4 regions of the Bacillus sp. AK124 genome follow, and region 4 is predicted to be linked to each of the others. Evidence: riboswitches for the same ligand, from Rfam matches in the RefSeq annotation. Region 4 holds a riboswitch; each other region holds the start of a gene.
The links. Region 4 has a riboswitch for S-adenosylmethionine ahead of mtnW (2,3-diketo-5-methylthiopentyl-1-phosphate enolase). Riboswitches for the same ligand answer to the same signal wherever they lie in the genome.
Positions count from the first base shown of each region.

Region 1: another riboswitch for S-adenosylmethionine. It lies ahead of M1E06_RS00905 (5-methyltetrahydropteroyltriglutamate--homocysteine S-methyltransferase); the one in region 4 lies ahead of mtnW (2,3-diketo-5-methylthiopentyl-1-phosphate enolase).
Region 2: another riboswitch for S-adenosylmethionine. It lies ahead of M1E06_RS12965 (YezD family protein); the one in region 4 lies ahead of mtnW (2,3-diketo-5-methylthiopentyl-1-phosphate enolase).
Region 3: another riboswitch for S-adenosylmethionine. It lies ahead of metN (methionine ABC transporter ATP-binding protein MetN); the one in region 4 lies ahead of mtnW (2,3-diketo-5-methylthiopentyl-1-phosphate enolase).

Region 1 is NZ_CP096378.1:189,406-195,236, forward strand. Features, by position in the region: gene M1E06_RS00900 (glycosyltransferase family 39 protein) at 1-2,005, opposite strand, end outside; gene M1E06_RS00905 (5-methyltetrahydropteroyltriglutamate--homocysteine S-methyltransferase) at 2,145-3,275, opposite strand; SAM riboswitch class I at 3,349-3,458, opposite strand; gene M1E06_RS00910 (DUF3298 and DUF4163 domain-containing protein) at 3,777-4,460, shown strand; gene M1E06_RS00915 (chorismate--pyruvate lyase family protein) at 4,559-5,089, opposite strand; gene M1E06_RS00920 (LacI family DNA-binding transcriptional regulator) at 5,286-5,831, opposite strand, start outside.
Region 2 is NZ_CP096378.1:2,590,914-2,596,744, reverse strand. Features, by position in the region: gene M1E06_RS12985 (dihydroorotate dehydrogenase electron transfer subunit) at 1-163, shown strand, start outside; gene M1E06_RS12980 (dihydroorotate dehydrogenase) at 163-1,098, shown strand; gene pyrF (orotidine-5'-phosphate decarboxylase) at 1,067-1,786, shown strand; gene pyrE (orotate phosphoribosyltransferase) at 1,783-2,412, shown strand; SAM riboswitch class I at 2,576-2,682, shown strand; gene M1E06_RS12965 (YezD family protein) at 2,785-2,901, shown strand; gene M1E06_RS12960 (phosphoadenylyl-sulfate reductase) at 2,987-3,688, shown strand; gene M1E06_RS12955 (inorganic phosphate transporter) at 3,700-4,764, shown strand; gene sat (sulfate adenylyltransferase) at 4,790-5,831, shown strand, end outside.
Region 3 is NZ_CP096378.1:870,763-876,593, reverse strand. Features, by position in the region: gene metQ (methionine ABC transporter substrate-binding lipoprotein MetQ) at 1-424, opposite strand, end outside; gene M1E06_RS04265 (methionine ABC transporter permease) at 438-1,106, opposite strand; gene metN (methionine ABC transporter ATP-binding protein MetN) at 1,099-2,124, opposite strand; SAM riboswitch class I at 2,241-2,348, opposite strand; gene M1E06_RS04255 (SCP2 sterol-binding domain-containing protein) at 2,523-2,879, opposite strand; gene M1E06_RS04250 (thioredoxin family protein) at 3,001-3,309, opposite strand; gene M1E06_RS04245 (toprim domain-containing protein) at 3,335-3,679, opposite strand; gene M1E06_RS04240 (YusG family protein) at 3,742-3,978, opposite strand; gene gcvH (glycine cleavage system protein GcvH) at 4,039-4,422, opposite strand; gene M1E06_RS04230 (arsenate reductase family protein) at 4,484-4,840, opposite strand; gene M1E06_RS04225 (acyl-CoA dehydrogenase family protein) at 4,956-5,831, opposite strand, start outside.
Region 4 is NZ_CP096378.1:2,797,365-2,803,195, reverse strand. Features, by position in the region: gene M1E06_RS14055 (carbon-nitrogen family hydrolase) at 1-573, opposite strand, end outside; gene M1E06_RS14050 (pyridoxal phosphate-dependent aminotransferase) at 669-1,859, shown strand; SAM riboswitch class I at 1,909-2,008, shown strand; gene mtnW (2,3-diketo-5-methylthiopentyl-1-phosphate enolase) at 2,092-3,309, shown strand; gene mtnX (2-hydroxy-3-keto-5-methylthiopentenyl-1-phosphate phosphatase) at 3,306-4,004, shown strand; gene M1E06_RS14035 (methylthioribulose 1-phosphate dehydratase) at 3,965-4,591, shown strand; gene M1E06_RS14030 (1,2-dihydroxy-3-keto-5-methylthiopentene dioxygenase) at 4,607-5,143, shown strand; gene fosB (metallothiol transferase FosB) at 5,171-5,635, opposite strand; gene M1E06_RS14020 (YkvA family protein) at 5,622-5,831, opposite strand, start outside.

The DNA.
Region 1 (5,831 bases), 1.7 Mb from region 4:
CAGAGAATCCGCCCATCGCCATGACAGCTTTACCTGTTTTGATGATGTAAGATTGAGCAGACGTTGCGCTGGAGACCGCAAATAAATATTTTTCACCCGTGTTGTTCTTTTCAAGGTAGCTCAACAGTTCTTCATCGACTGATTCGCCGCTTCCAGGGCTGCCGCCGCTTGGTCCGCCTTGTTGACGGCCGCTTGCGCCTTCGCCGTTCTGATTTTGGCTGTTTTGGCCGGAACCGGTATCAGTTGAAGAATCATTGCTGTTTGAACCAGGACCGAAGCCAGGTCCGTTATTGTTGTTTTGATCACTGTCTGTTTGACCGTCTTGGCTGCCGAATCCGGGAGGTCCGCTGCCGTTGTTATTCTGCATCTTCCCTCCGCCACCGCCGCCAAATGATTGTGCGGATTTAGGTCCGGCCTGCGGAATCATGCCGTTTACACCGTCAGCGAGCGTTGCTGTTGTCCAATAGAAAGGTCCGATCAGCATGCCGAGCAGCGCTGCAAGTGATACATAGTAGCTGAATGACTTTCCTTTTTTGAAAAAGATGAGAAGGCAGCTTGTGACAATGCCAAAAGCGCCGATCAATATGCTCCAGACGATGCCGATTTCGCTGAGATAAGGACTCAAAATATACAATTCAAATGCGGTTGTCAGCAAAATTCCGATCGGCAGAAGCTGTTTTTTCCAGCCGCTTTCCTCCTGATAGAGGCGAACGAGCGCTGTCCAGCCTGCACCTGATAAAGCGGCAATCGGTGCTGCCAGCATGATCAGATAGTAATGGTGGAAGAATCCTGCGACGCTGAAGAATGCAGCGACTGGCAGAAGCCACATCATCCAGAAAATCGTTTCAGTCGTTATTTCATTGAATTTGCGTTGACCGCGAAGGCCCGTGATCAGCAAACCGATGATGCCGAAGAGTACAAACGGGATGAGCCAGCTTGCCTGTCCGGAAAGCTCGGATTGGAATAGTCTGAGAGGGCCAGGGTTTCCTGTGCCAAACATGCCGCTCGTGCCGCCGCCGGGACCTCCGCCGCCGCTTTGAACATCACCCTGCTGGCCGTCCGGTCCGCCTGAAGGCATCTCGCCCCCGCTCGGCGGAGCCATTTGTCCATTTGTCGAGTCTGAGTTGTTTTCGGTATCGCCGCTTTGCTGCTGCGGCATTTCCTGCTGCTGGTTCTTTTGATTTTGATCAGATGAGGGGGTTCCGCCCCCGCCAGCACCGTTTTGGCCTGTGAGACGCTGGATGCCGTTGTAGCCAAACGCCAGCTCAAGGACAGAGTTGGTCTGGCTGCTTCCAATATAAGGGCGCGAACTCTCCGGCTGACTATCGACGACTACCGCCCAGGAAACGGAAACGCCTGCCAGAACGATCAAGGCTGTGATAAGAGACACAATTTTTTTGCGAATCGTCGTTTTTGCTGCAATCATGTAAAACAGCAGGAATGCCGGTAATACCATGTATGCTTGCAGCATTTTGACGTTAAAGCCGACGCCGACCATACAGAATGCGCCGAGCAGCCAGCCGATTTTTCCTTTCCGGACTGCTTTAAACAACATCCAGGTTGCAATCATCAAACAAAGGGTGAGAATGCTGTCGACGTTGTTTGTATGGCTGACCGCAACGGCAATCGGCGTACACGCCATAATAAGAGCTGAAATTCTGGCCGCCGTTTTGCCAAAAGTAGGTTTTACAATAAAGTACAACAGTGCTACGGAAATCACTTCGGCAATCGCTTCAGGAAGAACGACGCTCCAGCCGTGCACGCCGAACACAAGTGCAAAAAGTGTCTGAATCCAGAGTGCAACCGGCGGTTTATCAACTGTTACAAAGCCTGCTGGATCAAATGATGCGTAAAAAAAGTTATGAAAACTTTGGGTCATACTTTCAACGGCCGCCGTATAGTAGGCGTTGTCTGTGTCACTATTCCAGATGCCGTACAAGTTTAAAGCTGCAGATAATACAAGAATGAAGACCAGGAATATATCGATTTTCCTTTTCTTAATCATTGTTCGATCACCTCACTAAAGAGCATTATAGAAGCCAAATATGATCAAACTATGAACAAATCAAGAAGGAATTTTAAATTGTATAGAGGGGCAAAAAAAAGAGACATGCCGTCAGGAGGCATGTCTCAAATATGAGGTGTTATTTCCATACGTCTTCTGCGATCTCGACGACATGGCGCAGTTTTTCCCATTGCTGCTCTTCCGTCAGGAGGTTGCCTTCTTCTGTGGAGGCAAAGCCGCACTGCGGGCTTAGGCACAATTGGTTCAGGTCGACGAAGCGAGCTGCTTCGTCGATGCGCCGCTTAATATCATCCGGGTTTTCAAGCTCTCCGAATTTGGACGTGATCAGACCGAGGACGATCTGCAAGTCTTTCCGTTTGACATAGCGAAGCGGTTCGAAGCCGCCGGAGCGCTCGTCATCAAATTCAAGGAAAAGTCCGTCTAAATTGAGTCCGTCGAAAATCGTTTCTGCAGCCGCATCGTAGCCGCCTTCCGCCACCCATGTTGACTGGAAGTTGCCGCGGCAGATGTGCATGGTGACCGTCAAATCGTCCGGGCGTCCTTCAACTGCTTCATTAATCGTGTTGGCGAAGGACTGGCGCAGTTCATCAGGCTGGCGGCCGAAGGCTTTGATCTGCTCATGTCCTTTGTCTGAGAAAAATACCGACCAGGCCGTGTCATCCAGTTGCAAATAGCGGCAGCCGGCATCGTAAAATGCGCGGATCGCTTTTTTGTAAGCCTGCGCGACATCGTGATGGAACTCATCCAGATCCTCGTACGGGCTTTCTCCAAGTTTTCCTCTGAAAAACAGCATATTCGGGCTCGGAATCGTCATTTTCGGCGTATGTGTGCCCGCAATATCATGAAGAAATTTATAATCTTCCAGCATCGGATGGTTTGTAAAATCGACTTTGCTTGTTACTTTGATTCCGCGCGGCTTCGTTTCAACATTATGAAATTGAATGCCCTTATCCGCTGTATATCCTTCTACGCCGTCAAGCCCTTCAAGAAAATCGAAATGCCACCATGACCTGCGGAATTCCCCGTCAGTAACGGCTTTAAGGCCAATTTCTTTTTGCTTTTCGACAATGCGCTTGATCTCTTCGTTTTCGACTTCGCGCAGTTGTTCAGCGCTAATTTCACCGTTCGCTTTTTGAATACGCGCTTTTTTTACGGGCGCAGACCTTAAAAGACTCCCCACCTGATCAGCTCTGTACGGTCCGATTTTTTTCCCAGGCGTTTGCTTCAGTACATCGGTTGATTGTGTCATGCTTCATCCCTCTTTCTTTATAGACATAAAAAAGCTCTTCCCGATAAGGAAGAGCTTGATATATTCAATCTCCTCCTTATCTTCAAGAGCACGTACATGCTCTTAAGGATTTAGCACCATTCTGTCATAGACAGCGGTTGCCGGGTTTCACAGGGCCAGTCCCTCCACCACTCTTGATAAGGAAAACCTTTTTATGCAATTTTTTAATAGTTTTAATATTAATACTTTTTATAAAAATGTCAATGGGTTTAAAAAAACTATTTGGTTTTTCATTTTCTTCTTCTGCGGTTAAACCGGAGGGCGTATCGAATCAGCGTGTGAATTTTTTGTCAAGACAGTCGTTCAAATGGTCAACAAGGTGCTGAACGAACAGGGTGAATTAGAATATTTTTCAATTTTTATCTCCGAAAATAGAAACTTTCTCGCGAGTTCACCGGTCTATCATGTGTACCCGATTTCAAAATGGGTATGATAAACAATGACAGATTAAGGAGGGTTCTTATGAACAAAAAAACAGTGTTTAAAGCGTTAGGTATGCTGATGACAGGGGTATTGTTTTTTGCGCTGTACGGTGCGGCCGCACTTCCTTCTGCACACGCGGCAAATGAAAAAAAGCCGACGGTCACGAGCCATACTTACAAAAACATTAAGGCTTTGAAATACCCGCAGGTTGCAAATGTAAGCAGCAAATCTCTCCAAAATAGGATCAACAAAGATTTTAAACGTTATATTGAGCAGTCCTACAAAGATTATGTAAAAAACAAGAAAGACGGCCAACAGCACGGATACCAAACAGATTATCAAACGTCCTTTGAAGTGAAATACCGGACCGGCCAAAAGCTAAGCATTCTGACAAGTAATTACGTCTACTCCGGCGGAGCGCACGGAAATACGGCAGTCCGCTCTTTCAACTATGACCTTGCCTCTAAAAAGCGGGTGTATTTATCAGATATCTTAAATACAAAATCGAAAATGGATAAGACAAAAACATACATTTACGACTATATTCAAAAACACAGCGACATTTTCTTCCCGGATGTGAAGAAGAAAGACATCGTCCTTGGTAAAAACACGGCTTTTTATTACACAAAAGACGGCATTGCGATCGTCTTCCAGCAATACGATGTCGCTCCTTATGCTGCCGGAAATCCGGTCGTTGCCGTGCCGAAAACGGTGTATCAATAAATAACAGCCCCTGTTTCGCAGGGGTTTTTGTTTTGAGGGAAGAAGGAATGGGGAGGTTATGGAAGCCTTTTCATGAAGTGGCAGCTGACGGGCATGATTCAGCCCGCAGTCCGTTCGCAGATTTTTTCTAAATCGAATAGCTCGCAGACATAGAACATGCACTGCCGGCCGCTGATAATCTGATATTTTTTAAAAGCATATGTCCGGTCTGCTGAAACAGGTACAAGTTGTGTGAAATGTTTTCCCAGGCAGTCGCCCGTACTGAAAATTTCACGCCTTGACTCCAGTTCTGCAATGATTTTCCCGATGGGAAGCCTTTCTGCCTGCAAATCTTGTTTGATGGCGGGCGGCAGTAAGTTTGTTTTAACATAGACATAATTATAAGATAAATAATCATCGCCTGTTTTCAAAGAGGAAGTTCTAAACAAGATGTCATCATCGCGTTGAAACAGCCTCGCTTCTTCAGGTGACAGCTTGTCATAATCAATATTATTTTGCTGAAAAACTTCGATTTCGGCTTTGCCGCCGATCAGCGTTTCAATCGCTTTGGTTGTTGAACCATCGGTTTTGGTTAACATGTCTTTTACAAGAGCAACTAGAGTTTCAGGAAAAAAGTGGCTTACGCTCAATGAAAGGCACCCCCGTACCAAAATTAGAATTTTTTGAAAACTTGTCTTTAAATTTATCATGTGGAGATGCGTTTGTCTAGAAAAATAAGTTAAATTTTAGGTTAGTAATGTAAATTTTATATTTTTAACAATTGGATAGATCAGGATATGTATGGAAAAAGGAGACGTCAATGTCTCCTTTTTTTGTGCGATTCATTTAAGTCGTCTCTCCTTCTAAAAGCTGTACGGGCAAATAGGTTTCCAGCGGTAAATCATCGAATTCGCCTTCAATGGCTTTGGACAAAATCTCGATGGCCGTCTTGGAAATGAGTTCAATCGGCTGCTGGATGGTTGTCAATTCCGGGAGGATGGACTGAACGGCTTCCGTTCCGTCGTAGCCGATCACCTTTAATTGCCCGGGAATGTCTTTTCCGCGTTTTTTTGCTTCGGTGATGACTGTAGCGGCCATGAGGTCATCGCTGGCAAAAATGCCGTCAGCCGCAGGCTGTTCATCAAACAGTTTTGAGATGATTTCCCGGTAATTTTGATGAAAGGGAACCTCATATGTAATCGGCTGCCTTCCGTGTTGTCGCATCACATCTTCATATGCTTTTCGTCTAAGATTTGCCGGTGTTTTCAGCTCAATTGGTCCGTTGAGATGGATGATGTGCCGGCAGCCTTTTGCAATTAACAGTTCTGTCGCTTTTCTTCCTCCGTCATAGTTATTGGAGCCGATGACGGGAATCGTTTCCGATAAGTAATG
Region 2 (5,831 bases), 210 kb from region 4:
GCGCTATCCGGATAAAGAGGTTTATCTGTCAATGGAAGAGCGCATGGGATGCGGGATCGGCGCTTGCTTTGCCTGTGTCTGCCATACGGAAGAAAGCGAAACATCTTATGTGAAGGTATGCCTTGACGGTCCTGTTTTCAAAGCCCAGGAGGTGCTGTTATGATGCTAGAAGTCAATTTGCCGGGCCTTCAATTGAAAAATCCGATCATGCCGGCTTCAGGCTGCTTCGGATTCGGGAGAGAATTTGCGAACTTTTACGATCTTTCACGTCTCGGTGCGATCATGATTAAAGCGACGACGAGCGAACCGCGCTTCGGGAATCCGACGCCGCGCGTCGCCGAGACGCAAGCCGGCATGCTTAATGCCATCGGTCTGCAAAATCCGGGTTTAGAGGCTGTCATGGAACACGAATTGCCGTGGCTCGAACAGTTCGATACACCGATTATCGCCAATGTCGCCGGCTCGCAGATCGACGATTATGTTGAAGTGGCTGAAGAAATCAGCAAAGCGCCGAATGTTCATGCGCTCGAGCTGAATATTTCCTGTCCTAACGTGAAAACGGGAGGGATCGCCTTCGGTACGCAGCCGGAAATGGCCAGTGAGCTGACGAAAGCGGTGAAAGAGGTTGCGAGCGTTCCCGTCTATGTGAAGCTGTCGCCGAATGTCGCGAATATTACCGACATCGCTCTTGCCATAGAAGAAGCGGGAGCGGACGGTTTGACGATGATCAACACCCTGATCGGGATGCGGCTCGACTTAAAAACGGGAAAGCCGATCTTGGCGAACAAAACCGGCGGATTATCAGGCCCTGCTGTTAAACCGGTGGCCATCAGAATGGTGCATGAAGTCAGCCAAAAAGTCAGCATTCCGATCATCGGCATGGGCGGTGTCCAGTCAGCGGAAGATGTGCTTGAGTTTTTGCTGGCGGGTGCGAGCGCAGTCGCCGTCGGCACCGCAAACTTTGTTAATCCGTTTGTTTGTCCCGAAATCATCGCCGATTTGCCGCGCGTTTTAGAAAAATACGGATACCGTTCGTTGAACGAGTGTATCGGAAGGAGCTGGAAGGATGAAACATACGCCGCCCATCATCGCGCTTGATTTTGCATCAGCACAGGAAACATATGCGTTTTTGGACCGGTTTCATGGAGAAGAGCTTTTCGTGAAGGTGGGCATGGAGCTTTTTTATCAGGAAGGGCCGGCCATCCTTGAAAAGTTACAGGAGCGCGGCTGCCGCATTTTCCTTGATCTAAAATGCCACGACATTCCAACGACCGTATACAAGGCGATGAAAAGGCTGGCGGGGTTTGGCGTCAGCCTTGTCAATGTGCACGCAGCAGGCGGAAAGCAAATGATGGAGTCGGCGCTTGAAGGCCTTGAAGCGGGGACTCCGGCAGGCCGAAAACGCCCTTCATTAATTGCTGTGACCCAGCTGACAAGCACGTCTTCAGAAATGCTTCAGCAAGAGCTGCTGATTGAAACGCCGCTTCTCGATACAGTTGTTCACTACAGCAAGTTGGCTAAAGAAAGCGGACTTGACGGTGTCGTCTGCTCCGTCCATGAAGCCGAACACATTTACCGGGCCGCGTCTTTAGATTTTCTGACCGTGACACCCGGAATTCGCATGGCGGATGACAAAAACAACGACCAGGTCCGGGTGGCGACGCCTGGCTACGCAAGGGAAAAAGGCGTGTCGGCGATCGTTGTCGGCCGTTCGATTACACAGGCGGAAGATCCTGTGTCAGCCTACAGAAGAATAGGACATGAGTGGGAGGGAACCAAGGCATGAAAACAGACATTGCAAACCATTTATTAAGAATCAAAGCGGTTTTCCTGCGCCCGAACGAGCCGTTTACATGGGCGAGCGGCATCTTGTCGCCCATCTACTGCGACAATCGTTTGACGCTTTCATATCCGGAAGTAAGGGATGATATAGCTTCAGGGCTTGCCGGACTGATTCAAGACAAGTTTCCCGGAGCCGAAATGATCGCCGGTACGGCAACTGCAGGAATCCCCCATGCCGCGCTTGCCGCCGACAGGCTGAGCCTGCCGATGTGCTACGTCAGAAGCAAACCGAAGGCGCACGGCAAAGGAAACCAAATTGAAGGCGCTGTTGTAAAAGGACAAAAAGTCGTTGTAATTGAAGATTTAATTTCAACGGGAGGAAGCGTCCTTGAAGCGGCAGCCGCTCTCACAGAGGCGGGATGTGAAGTGCTCGGTGTCGCCGCCATTTTCACTTACGGGCTTCCTAAAGCTGCCGCCGCCTTCAGCGAAGCGGGCGTTGAATACCGTACGCTGACTGATTACGATACATTGACAGAGGCTGCGCTTGCCGGCGGATATATCAGCGAACAGGATGCCGCCAAACTGAAAGAATGGAAGGCGGATCCTGAAAGCAAGTCTTGGATGGATTAATGATAAAAGCCGTATTCTCCTAATGGGAGAACGGCTTTTTTTGCGTCTTTTTACAGATTTAAAAATAGTAAAATCGGATTATTTTTATTTTTTATTAATCCTATAAAAAAAGTCGGGTTGACTTTTGTTCGAATTGTGCTAAAATTTTAAAATAACAAAAGCAAACTTATCAAGAGCGGTGGAGGGACTGGTCCGATGAAACCCGGCAACCTGCGTGTGAAGCGTAAGGTGCTACTTCCAGCAAAATGCCCTCATTTTGAGAGATAAGGAATAGCGGAGTTCCTCGTCTTTCTTTCAAATTTGGAAGAAAGATTTTAATTTTTAGGGGCAGAGGAGGAGCTAGAAGTGAAGACAGATGAACAGCTTGAAAAGGTGATCATCAAAATGAAAGACATGCTGAAAGACATGAATTACGGATCGATCACATTCGTTGTTCAGGACGGCAAAGTCATTCAAATCGAAAAAAATGAAAAAATAAGATTGAAATAGCTGACTAGACAAACTAGAGGCGGTTTTCACAGTTTTTTTCTGCTGGAAGCCGTTTTTTTGTTGGCGAAAAAAGGGGGAACCGAAAATTTTTACTTACAGCACATGGGAAGAACCAAATATCTCTTTTCAGGAAGATGACTCTTATAAAGGAGCGCTGTCCGTCTTGAAATGGGCATACGGACATTACGGAAATCAGCTTGTATATGCGTGCAGCTTCGGAATTGAGGGAATCGTCCTGATCGATTTGATTTATAAGGTGAAAAAAGATGCGGTCATCGTTTTCCTTGATACGGGATTTCATTTTAAAGAAACGTATGAAACGATCGACGCTGTCAAAGAACGATATCCAGGCCTTCAGATTATCATGAAAACACCGGAGCTTACCGTCGAAGAGCAGGCGAAAGAATATGGGGACGAACTATGGAAGACCGCTCCGAATTCCTGCTGTGAAATGAGGAAGGTCATTCCTCTCCGCGAGACGCTTTCAGGCTACCCGGCGTGGCTGTCGGGCCTGCGCCGCGAGCAATCGCCCGGGCGGAGCAAAACGAATTTTTTGAACAAAGATGAAAAATTCAAGTCTATCAAAGTTTGTCCGCTCATTCATTGGACGTGGAAGGATATTTGGAGATATGTGACAAAGCACGATCTCCCGTACAATCCGCTTCATGATCAAGGCTACCCGAGCATCGGCTGCGCTCCGTGCACCTCTCCGGCCTTTACAATGGATGATCTTCGATCAGGCCGCTGGAACGGATCGGCTAAAACAGAATGCGGATTACACGAGTAAGGAGATGAGTCATGGAACTTGCCGCCATTTTATTTAGCATGTTTTTTGCGATGAATATCGGAGCGAGCGGTGCAGCTGCTTCAATGGGAATCGCCTATGGATCTGAAGCCGTCAAAAAGAAGTTTCACGCACTAATAATCTGTGCAGCAGGCGTTCTCTCGGGCGCCGTCATCGGCGGAGGAAACGTCGTGAAAACGATCAGCTCAGGCATCATTCCCGAACGGGTGATTTCGCTTGAAATCGTCTGCATTATTATCGGCTCGGCGGCACTGTCGCTCTTTATCGCAAATGTACTCGGCATCCCGCTTTCGACAAGTGAAGTGACGGTCGGATCTGTTGTCGGAGTAGGTGTCGCTTACCAGGTTTTATATGTGAAATCTTTGCTTGTCATCGTCTCATTTTGGGTCGTTGTACCAATCGTCGCTTTTACCTTTACATTTGCGATGGCAAACATCATGAAAAAAACGATCAAACGTCCAGCCTCGGGAAAGAAAGCAAAGGTTTTGGCGGTCATTCTGTTGATCACCGGGTTTTTTGAAGCCTTCTCAGCAGGCATGAACAATGTCGCAAATGCTGTCGGACCTCTGGTGGCGGCGCATGTTTTGACAGTCGGGGAAGGAACGCTCTACGGCGGACTGTTTGTCGCGCTGGGCGCCCTTTTACTGGGCAGGCGCGTTCTTGAAACAAACGGCAAAAAAATAACGAAATTTTCAAAAGGAGAGGGGATCATCCTTTCCGGAACAGGAGCCGGGCTTGTCATCATCAGTTCGATTTTCGGTTTGCCGGTTCCGCTTGCGCAAGTCACATCATCTTCTATTATAGGGATGGGAATGGCAAAAAACGGCGGCAATGTCTTTCATAAACAAGTGGTCAAAACGATGCTGAAAGTATGGGTCGTCTCGCCGTTCCTTTCATTAAGCCTGTCTTATATGCTGGTCAGCCTTTTATTAAAAGGAGACTATTATGCTCTCATCGTCGTCACAAGCGTCCTTCTGGCATCTGTCGGGACGATCAGCCTGATGAGAGCAGTCAAAAAAGAGCACAGCTCCGTCCATGAACAAGGCGGAGGAATTTAAACACAAAGTAGGGGGAAACAAGTTTATGAGTTTAGCACCACACGGCGGTGTATTGGTTAACCGCGTCAATGAAGCATACGATTTTCAACATATCGCACAGGAAATAGAACTGGATTTAATGGCTTTTTCAGATTTGGAGCTGATCGGAATCGGTGCGTACAGCCCGATCCAAGGCTTTATGACAGAGAAAGACTATCTGTCCGTTGTCGAAAATATGAGACTGTCAAGCGGCGAAGTATGGACGCTTCCGATCGCTCTGCCTGTTGACGAGCAAAAAGCTTCAAGCTTAAAAGCGGGGGACACCGTCCGCCTCACCTATAATGGGGAAACATACGGCGTCATCGAGATCGAAGACATCTATACGCCGGACAAGAAAACGGAAGCCGTCAATATCTATAAAACCGACGAACTCGAGCATCCGGGCGTCAAAAAATTGTTTGACCGCGGCAGCGTTTATGTGGGCGGGCCGATCACTCTCATTAAACGGAGCGTAAAGCAATTCCCGGCCCACACATTCGAACCTTTGGAAACAAGAAAAAAATTCGCAGAACTCGGCTGGAAAACGATCGTCGGATTCCAGACGAGAAATCCGGTTCACAGAGCGCACGAATACATTCAAAAAACGGCGCTCGAGACAGTAGACGGTCTTTTCCTCAATCCGCTCGTCGGGGAAACAAAATCAGACGATATTCCGGCTGATGTCCGCATGGAAAGCTATCAGGTGCTGCTTGACGGCTACTATCCAAAAGACCGCGTCTTTCTCGGCGTTTTTCCGGCGGCGATGCGCTATGCGGGGCCGAAGGAAGCAATCTTCCATGCGCTTGTCAGAAAGAACTACGGATGTACGCATTTTATCGTCGGAAGAGACCATGCCGGAGTCGGCGATTACTACGGCACATATGAAGCGCAGGAACTGTTCGATCAGTTCGCGCCGGAAGAGATCGGCATTACGCCGCTGAAATTCGAACACAGCTTCTACTGCAATGTCTGCGGTTCAATGGCTACGGCGAAAACGTGCCCTCACAGCAAAGAACATCATGTCATTTTGTCCGGTACAAAGGTGAGGG
Region 3 (5,831 bases), 1.9 Mb from region 4:
CAGCCGCGTTGTTGCTCATAATAATTTTTGCACCGTCAGGAAGGTCTTTTAAAGATTTATACTTTTTAGAGTAAATGCCGAATGGCTCAAGGTGTACCGCGCCGACGTTAACAAGATCATAATCTTTATTTTCTTTCATTTCCTGTTCAAGATACGGGACGTGCTGGAAATAGTTCGCATCGAGATCTTTCGTTGCAAGCGCTTTGTTGATCAGTTTGTAGTCCGTGAAATTTTTGATTTTAAGCTCATAGCCTTTTTCTTTCAAAAGCGGCTTTGCTTCTTCAAGGATTTCAGCGTGAGGCGTCGGCGTCGCTCCGACTGTGATGACTTTGCTGTCTTTATCCCCTTCGCTGCTGGAAGATCCGCAAGCGGCTAAAACGCCTGCAAAAATGATGAATAAAGCTGTTAATAAACCTTTTTTCATGTTGATGTCCTCCCTAACGTTTGTCTAATTTATTTGTTATAAAATCCCCGATAAACTGGATGATAAACACAATAGCTAAGATGAAAATAGTGGCGATGAGTATAATATCGGGATTGTTCATCTGAAAACCGTTTACATAGGCAAGGTTCCCGAGTCCGCCTGAACCGATTGCTCCGGCCATCGCCGTCGAACCGATCAGTGCAATCGCCGTAACCGTAATGCCAGAGATCAAGGCCGGCATCGATTCGGGCAGGAGCACTTTAAATATGATCGTCGATGTTTTGGCTCCCATCGATTTTGCCGCTTCAATCACGCCCTTATCAACTTCGCGCAAAGCGATTTCAACCAGGCGGGCATAGAACGGAGCGGATGCGATAATCAAAGCCGGAAGTGCGGCGTTCGGCCCCAAGATCGTGTTCATTAAAAACTTTGTGAAACCAAGCAGCAAAATAATCAATATAATAAAAGGAATAGACCTGAACACATTGACGATTGCCGAGATTACACCGTTCACGACCCGATTCTGCCAAATGTTTCCTTTTGAAGTCAGATACAGCAGCATACCGAGAATCACTCCGATGATAAAAGCAAACAATAGGGAAATTCCTGTCATATATATCGTTTCATACGTAGCTTCCCACAGCTGCTCCATATCTACGTTTGGAAACAGTTTTTCAAACATTCGTGATCACCTCTGCTTCTACTTGACGGCTCTTGATGAAATCGACCACATCATTGACCTCGTTTTCATATCCGTCGACATGAATGAACAATGAACCGTATGCGCCGTCCTGAGTTTGCGAGATTTTGCCTTGAAGGATGTTGACTTCAACATCGAACTTCCGAATGATCTGTGTGATCAGCGGCGATTCGGCCGCTTCACCGACGAAGGTGAGCTTGATCGTCCGCCCGGATGTCGTTTCTTCGAGGAAATGCTTCAGCGTTTCCTGTGTTTCCACCGGTTCTGTTACCTGCTGAACAAAGCGCTTTGTCATTTCTTCCTGCGGCTTGAGGAATACGTTCAGCACATCGCCTTCTTCCACGACCTTTCCGTTTTCCATGACGGCCACTCTGTGGCAGATTTTCCTGATAACATGCATTTCATGAGTAATCAGGACAATGGTCAGTCCGAGCCTTTCATTGATATCGGACAGAAGACCCAGGATCGAGTCAGTCGTCTGCGGATCAAGCGCTGATGTCGCTTCATCGCATAAGAGAACTTTCGGATTGTTTGCGAGCGCCCGAGCGATGCCGACGCGCTGCTTTTGGCCTCCGCTAAGCTGTGAAGGGTAGGCATTTTCCTTGCCTTCAAGTCCGACAAGCTTTATCAGTTCAGCGACTCTTTTCAGACGTTTTGCTTTGCTGACACCGGCGATCTCCAGCGGAAACGCAATATTGTCGCGGACCGTTCTTGACCACAATAGGTTGAAGTGCTGGAAAATCATGCTGATTTCCTGCCTTGCATTCCTCAGCTTCTTCCCTTTGATCTCACTGATTGTTCTGCCGGCTACTTCAACCGTGCCTGAAGTCGGCTGTTCAAGTCCGTTCAAAAGACGGATCAAGGAGCTTTTTCCAGCTCCGCTATATCCAATAATTCCGAAGATTTCACCTTTTTTAATCGTAAGGGTGACATCCTGGACAGCATTGACATCTCCATGCTTTGACCGATAAATCTTTGAAACATTTTGAAGATTTATCAAAAGCCATCACCTGCTTTCTTGCTCAATTCTCATAGTTGTCTAAATCCCTGATCAAACAATGAAAAAAGCCTTTCTGCACACATGAGCAGAAAGGCTTTTGAATAGTCTGGGCCTTTCTCTCATCTTTCAAAGCATAACGCTTCGTGTGAATTGGCACCATTTCAACACGTGTTGATGGTTGCCGGGTTTCATAGGGCACTTCCCTCCACCTCTCTGGATAAGAGAATCATATATTTATTTTTTGATTATTATGATCGGAATTCTTAAAGTAGGATATCATGCGAAAAAATAGTTGTCAACTATTTTTCGTAAGACAATCGGCCTACGGCGAAAAGAGACGAACGTAAACGCTCGTCTCTGTCCGACTTATACACGGAATGTGCCGATTTTTCAAATTTTTAAAATGTCTCTGAATAAAGATCGCTGTTTTTAAAAAAGCCGTCCGTCAGCCATAAAATCGCTTCAAGCTTCAATAAAGCTCTGAATGAGCCTTTTACTTGAACAGTGCCGCGCTGTACGAGATGCTGCAATGAAATATCGCCGTGAAGAAGGTCAATAATCTCGCTTTGCTCTCCAAAAAAGGTCAAATGAGCTTTCTCTGCAAGAGAAGATTTTTCCATTTCTCCTTTTTCGTTGATCGCTAACGTAAAAGCTTCTTTCTCGCCTTGAAACGTAATCAGCAAAGCCGTTGTCGATAATAGAGGTTTTAAAAAAAGAGCCTTGTCCTCTCTTTCTATCAATCCCATTTTCTCCAACTGTATAACCTCCTGTAAATTGGTCATACTTACAGATTCTCTGTCTGCCGCAGGAGTTCCTTTAGGAATTGCTCGACAAGTTTTTGCTGGTTATTTCCCGAGAAATATGTCAAAACCGCCCTTAATCCACAACATTTTGTTTAATCGTATCGTATAAGTAGGAAACGGAGTGAAAAGCGTATTCTTTTTTGACGACTTCCCCGTTTTTGTAAAGGATAAAGCATGGAACGCTTTCTATTTCCTGCTGCTTGGCAAATGCCGGGGAATAATTGAGATTGTTTTTATAAAAAGGAATGTCCTTTATCATTTCATCAACGACTTCCAGCATTCTTCCGGCCAGCTGACACGTTCCGCAGAACGGCGTGTATACATATAGAAGACAGGTCTCATGTTCAAGCCGTTTTAGCTCTTTTTCTTGGAGTTCTTGCATCTGTTGAACCGCACCTCAATACATTTTATAATAAATATTTTGTATGTACCCGGATGTTTGAACGAATTAATACTTCTGCAACATGCTGACTCGGGGCGGAAGCGACTTCTTTGTATACCCTATCGATGTATAGATGCGAAGCTTGGGGGAGCTCCCTCGTCAGCTGCCGGCGGAGCTTTTCCCCTGATTCATCGGAATCCACCAGGATATAAACGTCTTTATCAAACAGCGTTTCGGCGAATTCATCGAGTTTTGCCTGGCTGATCGTTCCGTTTGTGCAAATGATATCCACGGGCTCTTCGATGACATGCTTCACTTTTTGCTTATCTGATTTCCCTTCGACGATCATGACTTTTTCATTTTCCGGCATATGGATCACCTTTAAAGATTTACTTGTAAAAAAAGGCAGTGAATATTCACCGCCTGACTTGATTAACACCAGCCTTGGTGGTCATCACAGTCTACATATTTAGCATCCGGACCGCTTACGGTATCCGCCGTTTTGTAAAATCTCTCATCTTGGAATGAATATCCAGATTTCAACTCGTATTGATCCTTTCCGGTCATTCGGCCGATCAGCTCATTCTCATGGTACAGCTGCATTCCGCCGTTTTTTAATCGGCTTTCCACATGTTCTGTAATATCAATACGTTCTTTTTTCAGCGTCAATTTGGACACCCCCTCTTGATATAGAGTATCCAAACGACACATGGCTATCCTGAATAATCCTTAGTCTTCTTTTATCATGTCCTCATATTGCTCGGCTGTCATCAGATTTTCGATTTCAGAAGCATCGGACGGCTCGACGATAATCATCCAAGCCTTTTCATACGGAGACTCGTTGACGAATTCAGGGCTGTCTTCCAGATCTTCGTTCACTTCGACCACTTTTCCGTTGATCGGGGCATACAGCTCAGAAACGGTCTTTACGGATTCAACGCTGCCAAAAGGCTCGTCCGCTTTGATTTCGTCTCCCACTTCAGGAAGCTCGACAAATACGATGTCTCCAAGTTCGGATTGGGCGAAGTCTGTAATGCCGATTCTGACTTTATCTCCTTCTGTTTTCACCCATTCGTGTTCTTCTGAATAACGCAACTCTTTCGGTGTGCTCATGCTAACCCCTCCATAAAGTGTTTTAATCGATCCTACATTGAAGATATCATATTTTGATGGGTTATAACCAGTATGTCTTAAACTGATCTTCTTTAAAACCGACCGTTACTTTACTGCCGTCTGTCGCAATCGGACGTTTGATCAGCATACCGTCCGAAGCCAGCAGTTCCAGCTGCTCATCTTCAGACATGTTTTGCAGCTTGTCTTTTAAGCCGAGTTCACGGTATTTTTGTCCGCTCGTGTTGAAAAACTTCTTCAATTCAAGCCCGCTTTTCTCGTAGAGCTCTTTCAGTTTTTCCTTGCTTGGCGGCTCTTCTGCGATATGTATCCCATTGATTTCTTTGCCATGGTCTTCAAGCCATTTTTTCGCTTTGCGGCATGTCCCGCATTTCGGATACCAGTAAAAATCCAAAGCCATACATACACACCCCTCTCATTTAATCGAGGTAATTTTAACACAGATCGAATGAAAAACCTAAAACCGTGCTCCATTCTATAACAGCTAAAAACCCTGCCTAAGCAGGGCTTTTCGTTTAAACGATATATTTCTCAGCTTCAAAGACTCCCTTGGCTGCCTGGCGCTTTTTCTCAATGACATTGACAGGCATAAAGCGCGTCAATTTGCGGAGCGCAGACAGCATCATCCGCAGCGAATCACCTGATTCCATCGCAATGAGCGATTCCTTGGCATGGCTTTCAATTTCCTGAAAGGCAACTTGTGCAAAAATCTGCGTATAAAGAATTTTCTGGGCGTTTTTGTCTTCCCCGGTTGCCTTGATGGCTTTTTCTGTACGCAAAATAGCTGCTTCCATGGCGTAGACCTGGCTGACAATGTCGGCGATATTCACGAGGATTTCCTGCTCCTGGTCGAGCGCTTTTCCATATTTTTGCGCGGCGAGTCCCGCGATCATGAGCGCGATTTTTTTGGCGTTTCTCAGCAGATACTTTTCCTGTTCCAAAACGCCGTCACCTGGTTCTTCAGGCATGAGCATCATCAGTTCTTCCTGAAGCGCCTTCGCTTTCTCAAACAGAGGAAGCTCGCCTTTCATCGCTTTTTTCAAGTATGTGCCCGGGACGATGAGACGGTTGATTTCATTTGTGCCTTCAAAAATCCGGTTGATCCGTGAATCGCGGTAAGCCCGCTCCACTTCGTATTCCTGCATGAATCCGTAGCCGCCGTGGATTTGGACGCCTTCATCAACGATATAATCAAGCGTTTCAGATCCAAATACTTTGTTAAGGGAGCATTCGATTGCATATTCAGCGATCGATTTCGCGACCTGGCGCCCGTCTTTTTGCTCTTCTTCGCTCAAGGTGCCCATTTTGTCTTCAAACAGCCCGACCGTACGATAAACAGAGCTTTCCATCGCATAAAGTCTGGCTGACATAGTGGCGATTTTTTCCCCGAT
Region 4 (5,831 bases):
CTGATTTTCAATCGCTCTGGCTTTTAAAAGGCTTTGCCAGTGATCGAGGCGGGCGAGCGGCCATTCCGCCGATACAAAGATGATGCCCGCACCTTCCTTCGTATGTTTTCTGATCCATTCCGGGAAACGGATGTCGTAGCAGATAAACCCCGCAGCCGGGATCCCTTCAAGCTCGAAGCTCCCGTCGCCTGAGCCCGCTGACAAATAGAGGTGTTCGTCCATCAGCTGGAAAAGGTGAGCTTTGCTGTATTCTTTGATCAAATGTCCGTTTTTGTCTGCGATGTACATGATATTGTACACACCGCTTTTTTTCTTAACGGCGACAGAGCCGCATATGATATGGACACGGTTTGCTTTTGCCGTTTCCTGCAGCCATCTCTTCGTTTGCCTGCCTTCTTCATCTGCGATGGAGCCGAGATTTTTTAAATCATAACCCGTCGTCCACAGCTCGGGAAGGAGAAGAACATCCGCTTTTCGGCTTTCCTGTTCGATCAGCTGCTCCGCTTTTTTAAAATTTTCAGAAGGATTGCCGTATGCGATATCGAATTGCAGACATGAAATTGTCAGCTTCAATCTGGATCACCTCATTTTTTTCTTTACATTTTACATTTAACAATATATGATGATGGACTATCATTTCAAGAATTTTTCAAAAGCGGGTGAATCATATGAAATTTGAGCTTTCAGATGTGCTGAAACAGCTGCCTGAGCAGTTTTTCGCTTCCTTGGTGAAAAAGGTGAATGAAAAAATCGCCGCCGGCCATGATGTGATCAATCTCGGCCAGGGGAATCCCGATCAGCCGACACCTGATCACATCGTTGATACAATGGCGCAAGCCGTTCGCAACCCTGAAAACCATCAGTATTCCTCCTTTCGCGGCAGCCGTTCACTCAAGGAGGCGGCAGCCGCGTTCTATCGAAGGGAATACGGTGTAGAGCTCGATCCCGAACGCGAAGTCGCTGTATTGTTCGGCGGAAAAGCCGGTCTTGTCGAGCTTCCGCAATGTTTGTTAAATCCGGGGGATGCCGTGCTCGTTCCCGATCCCGGCTATCCCGACTACTGGTCGGGCGTTGAGCTGGCAAGAGCGAACATGGAAACGATGCCGCTTACAGCGGGCAATCAGTTTCTGCCTGACTACAGCCGGATTCCGAAGGAAGTGAAAGAAAAAGCGAAGCTCATGTATTTAAATTATCCAAACAATCCAACCGGTGCCCAAGCCACGCCTGTTTTTTTCGAAGAGACTGTCCGGTTTGCCAAGTCGAACGGAATTTGCGTCGTCCACGATTTTGCCTACGGTGCGATCGGCTACGACGGCAAGAGGCCTGTCAGCTTTCTCGAAACGGAGGGGGCAAAAGACACAGGAATCGAAATTTACACGCTTTCCAAAACGTATAATATGGCTGGATGGCGGGTCGGGTTTGCAGTTGGCAACGCCTCTGTGATCGAAGCGCTGAACCTTTATCAGGACCATATGTATGTCAGCCTTTTTAAAGCGGTCCAAGACGCCGCGGCAGTCGCGCTTCTATCAGACCAAGCGTGTGTCAAGGAGCAAAATGAGCGCTACGAAAAAAGGCGGGATGTATGGATTCGTGCGGTCCGTGAAATCGGTTGGCACGCGGATGCTCCGCAAGGTTCTTTTTTCGCCTGGATGCCTGTCCCTGACGGGTATACATCTGAGGCTTTTTACGATCTGCTTCTCGAAAAAGCGAATGTCGTCACAGCGCCCGGCATCGGCTTCGGCAAATACGGAGAAGGCTATGTGAGAGTCGGCCTCTTGACAAGCGAAGAGCGGCTCCGGGAAGCGGCTTCGCGCATTGCCAAGCTGAATATATTCAAAAAGACCGGCCACAGTCATTGACAACCGGGAAAAACGATGGGATAATTCAAAATAATTTATAAAATCAATATTCTTATCAAGAGCAGGCAGAGGGACAAGCCCGATGAAGCCCGGCAACCGACTTTTTAAGCACGGTGCTAATTCTTGCAGCTGACGCTGAGAGATAAGGATTCGAACCTGAAATGCGAAACCTCTTTTAGCTAAAGCAGCAAAAGAGGTTTTTTATATGCATGAAGCAGGAAGGAGCTACAGAATGAGTGAACTTTTGGCAACATATGTTTTGACAGATCAAGGATGTGACGCAAAAAAGCGGGCCGAGCAAATCGCGATCGGACTGACGGTCGGGTCGTGGACAGATCTGCCGCTCTTAAAGCAGGAACAGCTGAAAAAGCATAAAGGACGCGTCGTCAAGGTCGAAGAAACAGAAAGCGCGCTGGGGGAAAAACAGGCAACGGTCACCATCGCTTATCCGGAAGCCAATTTTACAAGCGACATTCCCGCTGTGCTGACGACCGTTTTTGGAAAGCTGTCTCTCGACGGAAAAATCAAATTGGCGGATTTGGAGTTTTCACAATCTTTTAAACGATCATTGCCGGGCCCGAAATTCGGCGTATACGGGATCCGGAAAAAAATCGGCGAATTTGAAAGGCCTCTGTTGATGAGCATTTTTAAAGGCGTCATCGGCCGCGATATGGAAGACTTGAAGGAACAGCTCAGACAGCAGGCGCTCGGCGGAGTGGATTTGATCAAGGACGATGAAATCTTATTCGAAACAGGCAGTGCCCCCTTTGAAAAACGAATCACGGAAGGAAAAAAAGTGCTTGAGGCAGCTTTTGAAGAAACAGGGCGCAAAACGCTGTATGCCGTCAACCTGACGGGTAGGACAATGGAGCTGAAATCGAAGGCGAGAAAAGCAGCCGAGCTCGGAGCCGATGTGTTGCTGCTGAATGTGTTTGCCTACGGGCTCGATGTTTTGCAAAGCCTTGCGGAAGACGACGACATCCCGCTGCCGATCATGGCGCACCCGGCAGTAAGCGGCGCACTCACTTCGTCGCCGCATTACGGTTTTTCCCATTCGCTTTTGCTCGGCAAGCTCAACCGGTATGCGGGTGCTGATTTCGGCCTGTTCCCTTCACCGTACGGAAGCGTTGCTCTGCCGAAGCAGGATGCGCTTGCCATATATGATGAATGCACGAAGGAAGACGTTTTTAAACCGACATTCGCCGTTCCGTCGGCCGGTATTCACCCCGGCATGGTGCCGCTCTTGATGAAAGACTTCGGCATTGACCATATCATCAACGCAGGCGGGGGGATTCACGGTCATCCAAACGGAGCGGCAGGCGGAGGAAGAGCGTTTCGGGCGATCATTGATGCCGTCCTGGAAGCGGAGCCAGTCGAAGAAAAAGCAAAGCGTTCTCCCGATTTGAAGCTCGCCCTTGAAAAATGGGGAAGGGTTGAGGTTTCCGTATGAAGCAGCCGCTTATCATTTGCGATTTTGACGGAACCATTACAACGAACGACAACATCATCAGCATTATGAAACAATTTGCTCCAGAAGAGTGGCTCGCTTTAAAAGACGGGGTTCTGTCCAGGGACATATCGATTAAGGACGGGGTCGGCAAAATGTTTCAATTGCTGCCGACAAGCCTGAAGGAGGACATTATGGGATATGTACTGAAACAAGCCGAGATCCGCCCCGGGTTTACAGAGTTTGTCTCTTTCCTGGATGAGCAGGGTCTTCCGTTTTACGTCGTGAGCGGAGGGATGGACTTTTTCGTCTATCCACTGCTTGAAGGCATTGTCGAAAAGGAACGCATTTACTGCAATGAGGCCGACTTTTCAGGGCGCAATATCGAGATCCGCTGGCCGTATCCGTGTGACGGCAGCTGCGGAAATGAATGCGGCTGCTGCAAGCCTTCTATCATCCGCCGGCTGAAAGGCCGGGACGATTTTGTTGTCATGATCGGGGACTCTGTTACAGATGTTGAAGCTGCCAAATGTTCCGATTTGTGCATCGCGCGCGATTATTTGCTGCGGGAATGTGAGGGACTCGGCCTGAGGCATGCGGGATTCGGCGATTTCCGTGATGTAAAGCGAATACTTGAAGAGACCGCGGAGGTGAAAGAATGGACCCTGAGCAAAAATGGCACGAACTTGCCGAGGTAAAAAAAGAGCTTGCGGAAAGGGATTGGTTCCCTGCGACAAGCGGCAATCTGTCAATCAAAGTATCAGAAGACCCGCTGCGATTTCTCATCACAGCAAGCGGAAAAGATAAGCGAAAAGCATCCGCGGAGGATTTTCTGTTGGCGGACGAAGAGGGGAGACCGGCGGAGACCGGACATACGCTGAAACCGTCAGCGGAGACGCTGCTGCACACCCGTGTCTATCAAAATACAAACGCGGGCTGCTGTCTTCACGTCCATACGATTGACAACAATGTCATCTCAGAGCTTTACGCAAAAGAAAAGCAAGCGACATTCAGAGGCCAGGAAATCATAAAGGCGCTCGGTCTTTGGGAGGAAAATGCGGAGGTTGCGATCCCGATTATCGAAAACAGCGCTCATATTCCGGATTTGGCGGCGGATTTTGCCGGACACCTTTCAGGCGATTCAGGGGCAGTGCTGATTCGCAGCCACGGCATTACCGTCTGGGGAAAAACGGCATTTGAGACAAAGCGGATGCTTGAAGCGTATGAATTCCTGTTCAGCTGGCATTTAAAACTGAAAGCTTTGCAGGCTTACCACGTTAATTAAAAAGGGGGAGAAAGCATGGCGACAATTCGAATCCATGATGAACAAAACACGACCATTGAAAAGCAGGAAGAAGTAGAACAATTTCTAAAGGGGCAGGAGGTCATTTATGAAAAATGGGATATCACAAAGCTGCCGGCCGGCTTAAAAGAAAAATACGATTTGACCGATGAAGAGAAACAGGAGATTTTAGACGTCTTTGCCGCTGAAATCAAAGACATTTCAGAACGCCGCGGCTATAAAGCGAGCGATGTCATCTCGCTTTCCGACCAAAATCCGAAACTCGATGAGCTCTTGAAAAATTTCAAACAGGAACATCATCATACAGACGATGAAGTCAGATTTATCGTCAGCGGCCACGGCATCTTTGCGATAGAAGGAAAAGACGGCACATTTTTTGATGTCCTCTTAAATCCGGGAGATTTGATCTCCGTTCCTGAAAACACCCGCCATTATTTCACGCTTCAGGAAGACCGAAAAGTCGTGGCTGTCAGAATCTTTGTGACGACAGAGGGCTGGGTGCCGATTTATGAGAAAGAGAGTGTGAGCCGATAATGAAAAAGCGTCCGTGTGGACGCTTTTTTATTTGTTTCTGTCATAAAGGGCCTTGATGTGGCCTTCATGAAAGGAGAGATGCTGTTTTTCATTTTGATAGTATTGAAGACGGTCAAATACAGAGCCGGTGTGAAGCTCGAACTTATGGCCGTCCGGATCTGAGAAATAAATTGAATCTTTGTCGCCTTCATGCCGTTTTCTGCCCTTTAGCACGTTTACACCTAAATCGCATAATTTCTTTTCCCAGAACGGCAAATCTTCCTGTTGAATCGAAAAGGCGATATGGGTGTAAGAGTCATGGATTTCCTGTCTCTTAATGTCTTTCTCTTCGTTTAATGCGAGCCAGATGCCGTTCAGGTCAAAATAAGCGGTTTTCTCGGCCTTTACGAGCCACTTGGCATCAAACACCTTTTCATAGAATGAAATAGAGACGGACAGGTCAGAGACTGAAAACAAGAGATGATTGATACCGAGAATATTATTGTTTGCCATTGCCGTTTATTCCTCCCGTTAGATGTATTTCAAATCCGTCCAGCTCTTTGGTGATTTGCCTGAATAGAAAAGCGAGCACAGCCGCGTCATCAAGCCAGCCGACACCTGCGAGAACATCGGGAATCAAATCGATCGGAGACAGCACATAAATCAATGCCAGCGCGGCCAGTAAAATCGTTTTTTTCGGGAATAAGGG